DNA from 2 places in the Neobacillus oceani genome. Region 2 is predicted to be linked to the other one. Evidence: a T-box and tRNA genes for the amino acid it is inferred to sense, from the RefSeq annotation. Region 2 holds a T-box; the other holds one or more tRNA genes.
The links. A T-box is a leader RNA that pairs with one kind of tRNA and senses whether it is charged. The one in region 2 lies ahead of V1499_RS15740 (valine--tRNA ligase), so its partner is inferred to be a tRNA-Val.
Positions count from the first base shown of each region.

Region 1 (4,991 bases), 1.7 Mb from region 2:
TTTATAGGGTAGTGTAATTTCATTATAAAAACAGCAAGGTCCGTTTTGGGCCTTGTTTTTTATTGTAGGAGAGATAATCAGAAAGCTCTAATTACCTATGATTAAACATTACTGTTAGCTAATAAATTTGCTAAAACACAGCTGCAAAGTTTCGTGCTAATTTATAGGTAATAACAAATATTGGAGGCGGTCTTGTGAATATTGGGAAGCTGGAAATGGCACTAAAATCGATTGGAAAAAGATCTTTCGTTGATGATTATGAAATCTATAACAATAAGCAACTTTCTAAAACAAAAAAAATTGAAATGTTATCGGAAATATATACTTCCAATGGTGCTACCATAAGAGTTTCTTTTGCAGAAGATACTTTTGAGCATGGTAAACAAAAAGAGGCCTTGTTGCTAATTATGGATTCACCTCGACTTTCAGCAGAAGTAAAAGAGAAGGCTAAAAACCTTCTAAGGTTGGAGTAAAGGAACAATCCTGTTTTAAAATCGAGTTAATTAAAATCCTAATTTTATTAAAAGGGGTAATTTGGTTGATTGAACAAGTCTGGAAAAGAATTAGTCAAAATGAAGGACAAGTTTTCAAGCAAATTAAAGGAGGTGAATTTACCTATAAAGTATCTGGAAATACAATAGAACTGGACCGAACTAATCGTAATGTTTCGAAGGGTACATTTGCAGAAGCTTTAAAGTATGTGCCTCTTGAAAATACTGTACCACTTCAAAAACTACAGGCACCATCTTACTTGTTTGCCATCCTAATGGACCAAAGAATCCGAAAAAATGATTGGTAATTATATAAAATGGAAGGGAGCTTAACTTGTCATGTTTTGGATGAACGTTGATTTTCCCGAAAAATGTTGTACTGTACATAAACAATACTGTTCATTTATCTTGCAAAACGAAACCGATAAAAAAGGTATTGGACAAAATCTAGAGGATGGCGGTTGGCATCAGTTTGCATCTCTAAGTGAAGCAAACGAAAAATATGAAAAATCTTATTCGCAATTAAAATACAAAAAATGCAAGAAGTGTTTCTAATCCGCTAATAAATCTCTTGAAAAAACAGTAAAATCCAAAAGCTCTCTCTTATGTAAAAAGCCAGCCGATTGCCCGGCTGGCGCCCACGAACCATGTCAGCAGCCATCAATCCCACATGCTTCGCCCGCAGCTGGCGGCTCCTTGCCAAGCTCGCGCTCAATAAACCTTTCCAGCATCTCCTTCGTATTTAATCCTTGAACCCGTTGATCCCCAATAAAAAACGTCGGAACAGCGGTAATCCTGGCTTCCTCATACGCATGGCGGAGAGCTTCCTTGTGCGCCTGCTTATACTTCCGCGTTTCAAGTGCTTCTCGGAACGTCGCTTCATCAAGTCCAACTTTTCCCGCTATCTCTGTCAGAACATCGATATCACCAATATCACGGCCTTCCGCAAAGAAAGCAGCCAGCACAGCCTCACTATATTCGTTCCCTATCCCATGTTCCTTAGCCAACTGCGTTCCTTCATGTGCTAGATGTGTATGTGGCTGCGGATCAACATCCGGAAGGACAATCTTTACGTTAAAACGCTCAGCTATCGGCCAAACCGAACCATGCCAAGCATTCTGAATATAATCGCCCTTTGGCGACAGCGTCTTATGGGGAAACGGCCGCAGCTCAAATGGCATCCATTCCAGCTCAACATCCTTACCCTGAATCGCTTCTTTTAGCGGAGCCTCCGCTATATAACAAAACGGTCACACAAAATCTGAATACACACGGATCTTTAACGTCACTTGAATCCCTCCCGAATAGTAAGGTGTTCCCCAATAGTGTAAGCGGAGGGGGGAGGGTTATCCAAATCATCTGCTTTAAGTTGAAAGTCTACTTTTTGAATCGAATTTAATGAAAAGGTATTGACTTTAACTTTGTTTCTTAGTATAGTAATTATTGTCCTCACCAAGAGGAAAACTTAATAACGATTCCGTAGCTCAGCTGGGAGAGCACTACCTTGACAGGGTAGGGGTCGCTGGTTCGAACCCAGTCGGAATCATACTAATCCTAACATCAATCGGTGTTAGGATTTTTTATTTATTTCTATAACTAAATTCCGATTATTGCGAACGTATGTTTCAATAAAGTATTGAGCAATTTGCAGAACCGAGGTAGTCATGCTTAGTCAGATTTTTAGTAAGATTTCCGCTATTAAAAGAGTCGATCAATCAGACACGCTATATTTTTTACAAAGAGAAAAATCTACTATTAGGAAAGCAATAAAGCCGACTCTATTGACCAGAAATTTGGCAGAGAGCCGGCTTTTCTATTAGGACTATATGATCAGGAGCCCTATTTATAGGTGCTCCTTTTTTAGGATGACTGCTCATAGGCCCGTAAAATCAAGAGTTTAGCTCAACTAAAGTGGAATCCAATATGAAATTAACCTTCTCATTAAAACACTTACGTCTAAAAAATGTCAAATAAATATCTCTTTTTACCTATATAAAACTACCTAATTTATGTATAATAATGCTAAAAATATCTAGATTACTAGGAAAAAAGACTATTTTTAGTGTTTTTGGTTAGTTATCGGGAGAAGGAGAAGGAAAATGCTGCATCTGAGAATTTACTTCAAGAGTTTTATTATTATATTAATTGTGACCATGCTTTGGCTGCCCAATACATCGGTGGTTGGTCAGGGTTTGATAGACGATAATAAAAATGGCATAGATGATAATTGGGAAAGGGAGTATGGCCTGAGCTCAGGTATAGAATTTGAGGATTTTGATAATGATGGACTGTACAATCTTGCAGAAGTAAAAATTGGGCTTAATCCGCAAGCGCCAGATAATGATAAAGACAAAGTTATACGTGTGTCAGATATGATTGACAATAGCCTCGCTAACAGTGATTTTGATATGACGGATCAATTGCAAAAGGCAATAAATCTTGGAGCCGGCAACATTGTTGTTTTGCCGTTCGATTGTTCATATAAAGTCAGTGGATTAAAAATTCCAGACAACACTATTCTTATTGGGTACGGGTCAAAGATTTATAATGATACTACACACCAAACCCTGTTGACTATTGGCAGTGGGGTAAAGCTATATGGTATTGAGCTTCAAGGAGCAGGCAATAAGATGGCAGATAGTAAAGGAATCGGGATAAGGATTCAAGGAGCGGGTGCTGCTGGCTATGCCAAAAATATTGTCGTAGAAGATGTAAAGATTCGCAATATAGGCTTTTATGGTATCCTTGCTGAATTTGCTGATAATGTAAAGATTTCAAATACTATTATTCATGATATCGGTTTTGCAGGCTTTGGAGGCCTTTCTGTTAGAAATATACATATTGATAAGAGCCACATAAAGGGAATTTCGCCAGGAAGCAAAGGGAACGCCTATGGCGTCTTCTACTCGCGTAAGGGTGCTGAGAGCAGCTTGGAAGCACATCCGAGAAGTGCGGATAGTTCAGTGACCGACAGTATAATAGAAGACATTCCGTTATGGGAGGCTTTAGATACTCATGGCGGGGAAAATATTACATTTAACAATAATACAATACGAAATACCAAGGTTGGAATCGCATTTGTTAATGCAACAGGAAATGATGGAACGGATGTATATGGCTCCCAGAAATGCACGGCCAAGGGCAACCGAATAGATGGAATCGGTAAGGGATATGGGATCGTAGTGGCTGGAGCTTCATCCGATAACAGCAGAGACTGTACTATAGAAGGTAATCAATTAACTGAAGCGGGACAGCAGGGGAATAACATCTCGGGTGCTATTCAGGCGTCATATACTAAAGACTTAGTGATAAAAAATAATACTTTGGTCAATTCATATGCAAATGGGATCCACTTATATACTCAAAATCAGCAGTTTTCAGTTTCCGGGAACAAAGTAGAGGATGTCCAGGATAATGTGTATGTGGCGCCATCCGCCATCGCCTTTCGTTCGGGCAATAATTCCGGTACGATTGCAGGAAATAGCCTCATAAGAAAAAATGAAAAATTAAATGTTTATGTTTCACTGAGAGGAATCAATATTTCCACACCAGCCGGAATGGAACTGTTGATTGGCCAAAATACAAACAACTGTGTTCTTCCCGTGGCAGGAGGAGCAGGTAAACATGTAACATACATATTAAATTAAAAGCTGCCTACATAGAAAATTGCATTTTTGCCGCTGATGATGGAAAGATATCTTCCTTTTAGTGGCCAATATACTATCATTTTTAGATAAGGGCATTGAGTATTGCGGAGAGAATGAGCCAGCTATGGACCCGGCAATTGCTGACAATTTAACCAGTAACTGCAGGGGGCCATGAAATATTAACAGCCATTGGAGACTTGAAATTCTCTGATGGCTGTTATCATTTTATTTGAAATATTATCCCTCTCAATGGTGTTCTATAAAGTCTAGCGCTATTTTAGCCAGCTCATCTTTATCCATTTCAACCTTCCTACAACCATTGGGCACCATGGAAGAAGAGTTCATCTTGTGAAGCTATTTTTGTTTGAGTCTGTTTTGAATCGTGAAATTTGACATATGACACTGTGTCACGCTACCATTATAAGTGACACGGTGTCACAATATGTTAGGGTTAATAATTATATGGAAAGTCTTGAAGAACTTAGGGTTATTACCAACAATGAAAGGTTTCAACTACCAGATAATTTGTTAATACCAATAAAAAGAGCTTATTCTGATTCATAGCAAAGAGGAGAGATAGTTTGATACAATTCATGAACGATATGCCCAATTCTGTGAAAAGAGAGATTGAAAAACTTGAGGAAATCATATCCCCTTTTTTGAAAAAAGCTTCTAAATACGCTTTGTTTTCATTTCCTTTAATTACTTTATCCATCTTTAATCTGTTCATTATATTATTTGCTTCTCCAAATCAGCAATACACCGCAACCTCGATTGTCGTCTTTGCTGTCATCGGTGCAATCGGTATGGCGTTTTCCAAAGAGGCCAAAATACAGCGTATTGAGATTCAGAA
Region 1 is NZ_CP143543.1:1,365,656-1,370,646, forward strand. It holds gene V1499_RS06955 (hypothetical protein) at 195-473, shown strand; gene V1499_RS06960 (hypothetical protein) at 539-799, shown strand; gene V1499_RS06965 (hypothetical protein) at 831-1,046, shown strand; gene V1499_RS06970 (DsbA family protein) at 1,142-1,780, opposite strand; tRNA gene V1499_RS06975 (tRNA-Val) at 1,965-2,037, shown strand; gene V1499_RS06980 (right-handed parallel beta-helix repeat-containing protein) at 2,591-4,138, shown strand; gene V1499_RS06985 (DUF5392 family protein) at 4,720-4,991, shown strand, end outside.
Region 1: it encodes a tRNA-Val, which carries the amino acid that the T-box ahead of V1499_RS15740 (valine--tRNA ligase) is inferred to sense. The anticodon was not compared.

Region 2 (4,991 bases):
CGCATCGTATTATCGAGGACGTATGCCAAAATTGAACGGGTCGTATTTTTAGCAGCCTCGTCTTCGCCATACAAAGGCAGCTTCGCCATTTCAATGTACCAGTCGCAGAAATCATCCCAGATAAAGTTGTACAATGCGCGGCCGACTTCGCCAAATTCATAGCGCTCAGACAGGCGGGTTACGGTTTCAATCGTTTCATTTAGCCTTGTCAAAATCCATTTATCCGCGGTCGACTTCTCGCCGGTCAGATCGATTTCCTCATATTTAAGGCCATTCATATTCATCAAGGCGAATCGGGACGCATTCCAAATCTTGTTCGCGAAGTTCCACGTCGCTTCAACCTTTTCGGTGCTGTAGCGCAAATCCTGGCCAGGCGAGCTTCCCGTTGAAAGGAAGTACCTTAAGGAATCGGCGCCATACTGGGCGATAACATCCATCGGGTCAACGCCGTTGCCGAGAGATTTACTCATCTTGCGGCCTTCCGCATCACGTACCAATCCGTGAATCAGGACATCCCTGAACGGACGCTCTCCAGTAAACTCAAGGCTTTGGAAAATCATCCGTGATACCCAGAAGCCGATAATGTCATAACCGGTAACGAGTACATCAGTCGGGAAGTAGCGCTTGAAATCAGCTGCTTCCTCATTCGGCCAGCCCATCGTCGAGAATGGCCAAAGCGCCGAACTGAACCATGTATCGAGAACGTCGTTGTCCTGCTTCCAATTTTCTTCGTCCGCAGGAGGATTTTCACCAACATAAACCTCGCCAGTTTCCTTATGGTACCACGCCGGAATCCGGTGGCCCCACCAAAGCTGACGTGAAATACACCAATCCCGTGTGTTTTCCATCCAACGTAAATAGTTCGTTTCAAAGCGTTCCGGAACAAAGTTTACTTTGTTTTCCTTTTCCTGAAGAGCAATTGCCTCATCAGCGAGCGGCTGCATTTTAACAAACCATTGAGTTGAAAGATACGGTTCAACAACAGCGCCGCTCCGCTCGGAATGGCCAACTGAATGCAGGTGGTCTTCAATTTTGAAAAGAACGCCCTGCTCCTGAAGGTCCTTTACAATCTGCTTGCGGCATTCGAAACGGTCCATGCCGTTATATTTGCCAGCGCGCTCGTTCATCGTACCATCCTCATTCATGACGAGGACGCGCTCGAGGTTATGGCGGTTGCCGATTTCAAAGTCGTTCGGGTCATGGGCAGGCGTAATTTTAACAGCACCAGAACCAAACTCCATGTCAACGTAATCGTCGCCTACAATCGGAATCTCGCGTCCGACGATCGGGAGAATCACGGCTTTCCCAATAAGATGCTTGTAACGGTCGTCTTCCGGATGGACGGCAACCGCTGTATCGCCGAGCATTGTCTCCGGGCGGGTCGTCGCGATTTCAATATGGCCGGAACCATCGGCCAATGGATACTTCATATGGTAAAACGCGCCCTGGACATCCTTGTGGATAACCTCGATATCGGAAAGGGCTGTCTTTGTGGCCGGATCCCAGTTAATAATGTATTCGCCTCGGTAAATCAGGTCTTTTTTATAAAGATCAACAAAAACCTTCTTCACCGCATCGGAAAGCCCTTCATCCAGTGTGAAACGTTCGCGGCTATAATCGAGTCCCAGGCCAAGCTTTGCCCACTGTTGGCGGATATGGCCTGCGTACTCTTCCTTCCAGCGCCACGTTTCCTCGACGAATTTTTCGCGGCCTAGGTCATAGCGGGTTTTCCCCTCGTTGCGAAGCTTTTCTTCAACCTTCGCCTGGGTCGCGATTCCGGCATGGTCCATCCCCGGCAGCCAGAGAACGTCAAAGCCCTGCATCCTCTTCATCCTGGTGATGATGTCCTGAAGCGTCGTATCCCACGCATGGCCAAGGTGCAGCTTTCCGGTTACGTTCGGCGGTGGGATAACAACCGTGTAAGGCTGTTTCGTTTCGTCATCCTTCGCTTCGAAAAATTTGCCATTCACCCACCAATCATAGCGTCCCTGCTCGATCGACTGCGGGTCATATTTCGTCGGCATGCTGATTTCGTTTTGATCCATCTTAACTCCTCCTTGATTTGCTCTTGAAAATGGGCTTTAGTGGTATCCAATGCCCTCCGTTTTTCCTTGTCTAGCTACAGCGAGCAACGCCTAGTGTACTTCGGCCCCCTCGCTACGATAAGTCAACATCGATTCACTACGTTCATCGTGTTTCCAGTACTGTGGGCAAGTTGCTCCTGCGCCACAGTAAATTCGGTGATGTTGTCTTCAGCTCGTCGCAAAGCTGCAAGGAAGTCGCTCAAAGCAGTTGCTTCCCTCCAGTCCATACGGCGCTAACCGCTCGCTTCCGCCTTTCAAATAAAAAAACTCCATTCATCCAATAAAAGGACGAATGGAGTGCGCTCGCGGTACCACCTTTTTTCCGGCAAGAAATAACATGCCGGCACTTGATTGAATAACGGAGTCGATCCGTCTTCCACTACTGGGCCCGAGGCCTTTGGCGGAAGAAGCTCAAGGGTGACATTCCAATGGGCTGCCTGGGAAACCTTTCAGCTAGTAAATTTCCCTCTCTGGAAAGCAACGGGCATTGTACTCTTCCCTGTCAGTGCTTTTTTGCTATTAATTTATACTCTATACTACCCAAAAAGATAGCGTGACGTCAATCAGGATGGCCAAAATTTTTACGTTTCAACCCCCTTTTTGGAAAAATGGGCCCACACATTCTGGGCTCTCCCCGCATATAATGATATACCATGCACCGGGAGGGATGTTCAATGAAAAGATTCAACCGTTTTATGTATCCTCCATGGCTGAGGACATGTCGAGCGATAGCCGCGCAATTCTGCATCCCGTTTTGCATTTTCCAGGGAATCAGGACGATTCTTTTGCCGACGACATTCGATGTGCTTTTGCTTGCCGTTCTCATTTTAATTGCTACTGCAATTTATCTAGAAATTATTTAAGGAGCCCTGGTGATTGCCACTCACTGGGCTCCTTCTTTTGCGGCCTGCTGCATGCGGTCGATTTCCGCGAGCCTCATGACCACATATTCGGTATTTTTAAGATGCCAATATTCTTTCAACAGTTTTCTAGAAAACCTGAACTCATTTTTAGGGCCACGCCGGTAAAAATACGCTTCCGCCACCCTTGTGATTTGAAGCGGGTGGGAAAGATAGCTGTAAAACAGCAGCTTTTCATCCGGTTTCAACGGAAAATATTTGAAGTAATGCGTTACCCATTCGACCGCCTCTTCGCTCCTCCGCGGCTGTGTTTCAAGCATACGCGACATGAATGGAAGCAAATCGTGTGTAGGCGAGCCATACCCGGCCTGTTCAAAATTGATGAAATAGCCCTGCCCCGTCTCATTGTATATGAAGTGTTCGGGAGACAATTTTCCATGGATGATGACCATCCGGGCCTTTTCCAGGTCCTTGCTCTCTTCCTTCCATGCTTCAAGCTTCTCCTTCGAAAACCTTAATGCCTGCGAAATTTCACCATAATACAGGCAAAATTGCAGTTCGACAGGTGACATATAGACTTTCTTTTCGCACTGCTCGATGAATCCGTCCAGGAACTCCTGGTTTTTTTCATACTGGGCAATCATTTTATCAAAATGGTCCTGCCGCATTTCCTTCCCGACTTTCACCTCGCGGGCCGACAACGTATGAAGCCTTGCGAGTTCGCGAACCATTTGCAAATTCCGATTGTCCAGCCCTTCCTTTATATCATTCGGAAGCCAGGGCATCAGGTAATACAGCTTTTGGCCTTCAAGGATTCCATATCGCCCGTCCATCGCCGGATAAATCGGTACAATCCGATTGTAGCCCCGCTGGTACAAATCATGGACATGCCGGATAAAACCGATCCCTTCACGGGCATCAATCCATTTCAGGGCAAACGTCCCTTTGTTGCTATAAACCTTCTTGATTCTGCCATAATCCTCCACATAGTAGGGATGAATACTGTATGGCTGCAGGATTTCGGCGAATTCCTTCAGGCGGTTCGTTTCATTCATTGGAATTCAGCTCGCTTTTTGGGGTTTCGAGTCCAATTGAAGCTTGGGATCCAAACAGAAAATATGAGTTTTCGTAGCAGTCTCCATTTTATAAACAAACAGAGAGCGAGTGTGTGCCCGCTCAACTGCTTGTAGTCGTCTATTTTTTTGCCAGGGCGACAGGGATATACAAAACCTGGCCTTCATACACATCCTGGTTCAGGTCAAGCCGGTTGTAGCGGAGAAGATTCTGAATGGACACGGAATACCTGTCGGAAATCCGATCAAGTGTATCGCCCTTCTGGACGATGCAAACTTTAAGCTTTGCCAGCTCCTCCCCCTCATCCTTCCGCGCGAAAAATTCAGTCAGCGACATGCTTTTTTTCTTGCCCTTTTTCTTTTTCACCGGTTCCTGAACCAAGGATGAAGATTCCTCTTGTGCGGTATGCTCCGCCTCGGCTACCGTTTGTTCTTCCACTGTCGCTTCTTGAGCAGTATACTCCTGATCTTGCTGTTCTGTTTGTTCAGGCTGCTGCTGGTGCGCAATAGGCACGGCATTCATATCCAGATGGACGTCTTCGCTTCGGGCCGGATTGAAAGGATGGACTCCATGGAACTGATTCCAATACGATGGGAAAGGGAATGTTGAAAAAGCGGCAGGGTTATCAGCCAAATCTTCCTCGGGGATCCGCCTGGCTTCCGCTTCAAAAATCAAATCTTCCTCAGGGATTTCCTCGGTGTATCCGGCATATTCTTCTTCCTCATCATCCATGTCGTATTCAAAAACCCGGTCCGTGAGCGCGATTTCTTCGGGCTCATCCCCTGCATCCTCTTCCACAAAAGAGCTCTGGCCGTCGTAAATCCCGCTAATGATCAAGTCCGCGGTCAACTTCATGCAGCTTCTTTCCGTAAAAGAATAATCAAACGAGTCCACGATTACATCAATATCATAAATGCTCGCGATTCGGTTTACAGGAATGGTAATGTCAACCGGAAAGCGGTGGGCAAATTCG
Region 2 is NZ_CP143543.1:3,107,304-3,112,294, forward strand. It holds gene V1499_RS15740 (valine--tRNA ligase) at 1-2,045, opposite strand, end outside; T-box leader at 2,366-2,599, opposite strand; gene V1499_RS15745 (hypothetical protein) at 2,759-2,947, shown strand; gene ysxE (spore coat protein YsxE) at 2,968-3,999, opposite strand; gene spoVID (stage VI sporulation protein D) at 4,139-4,991, opposite strand, start outside.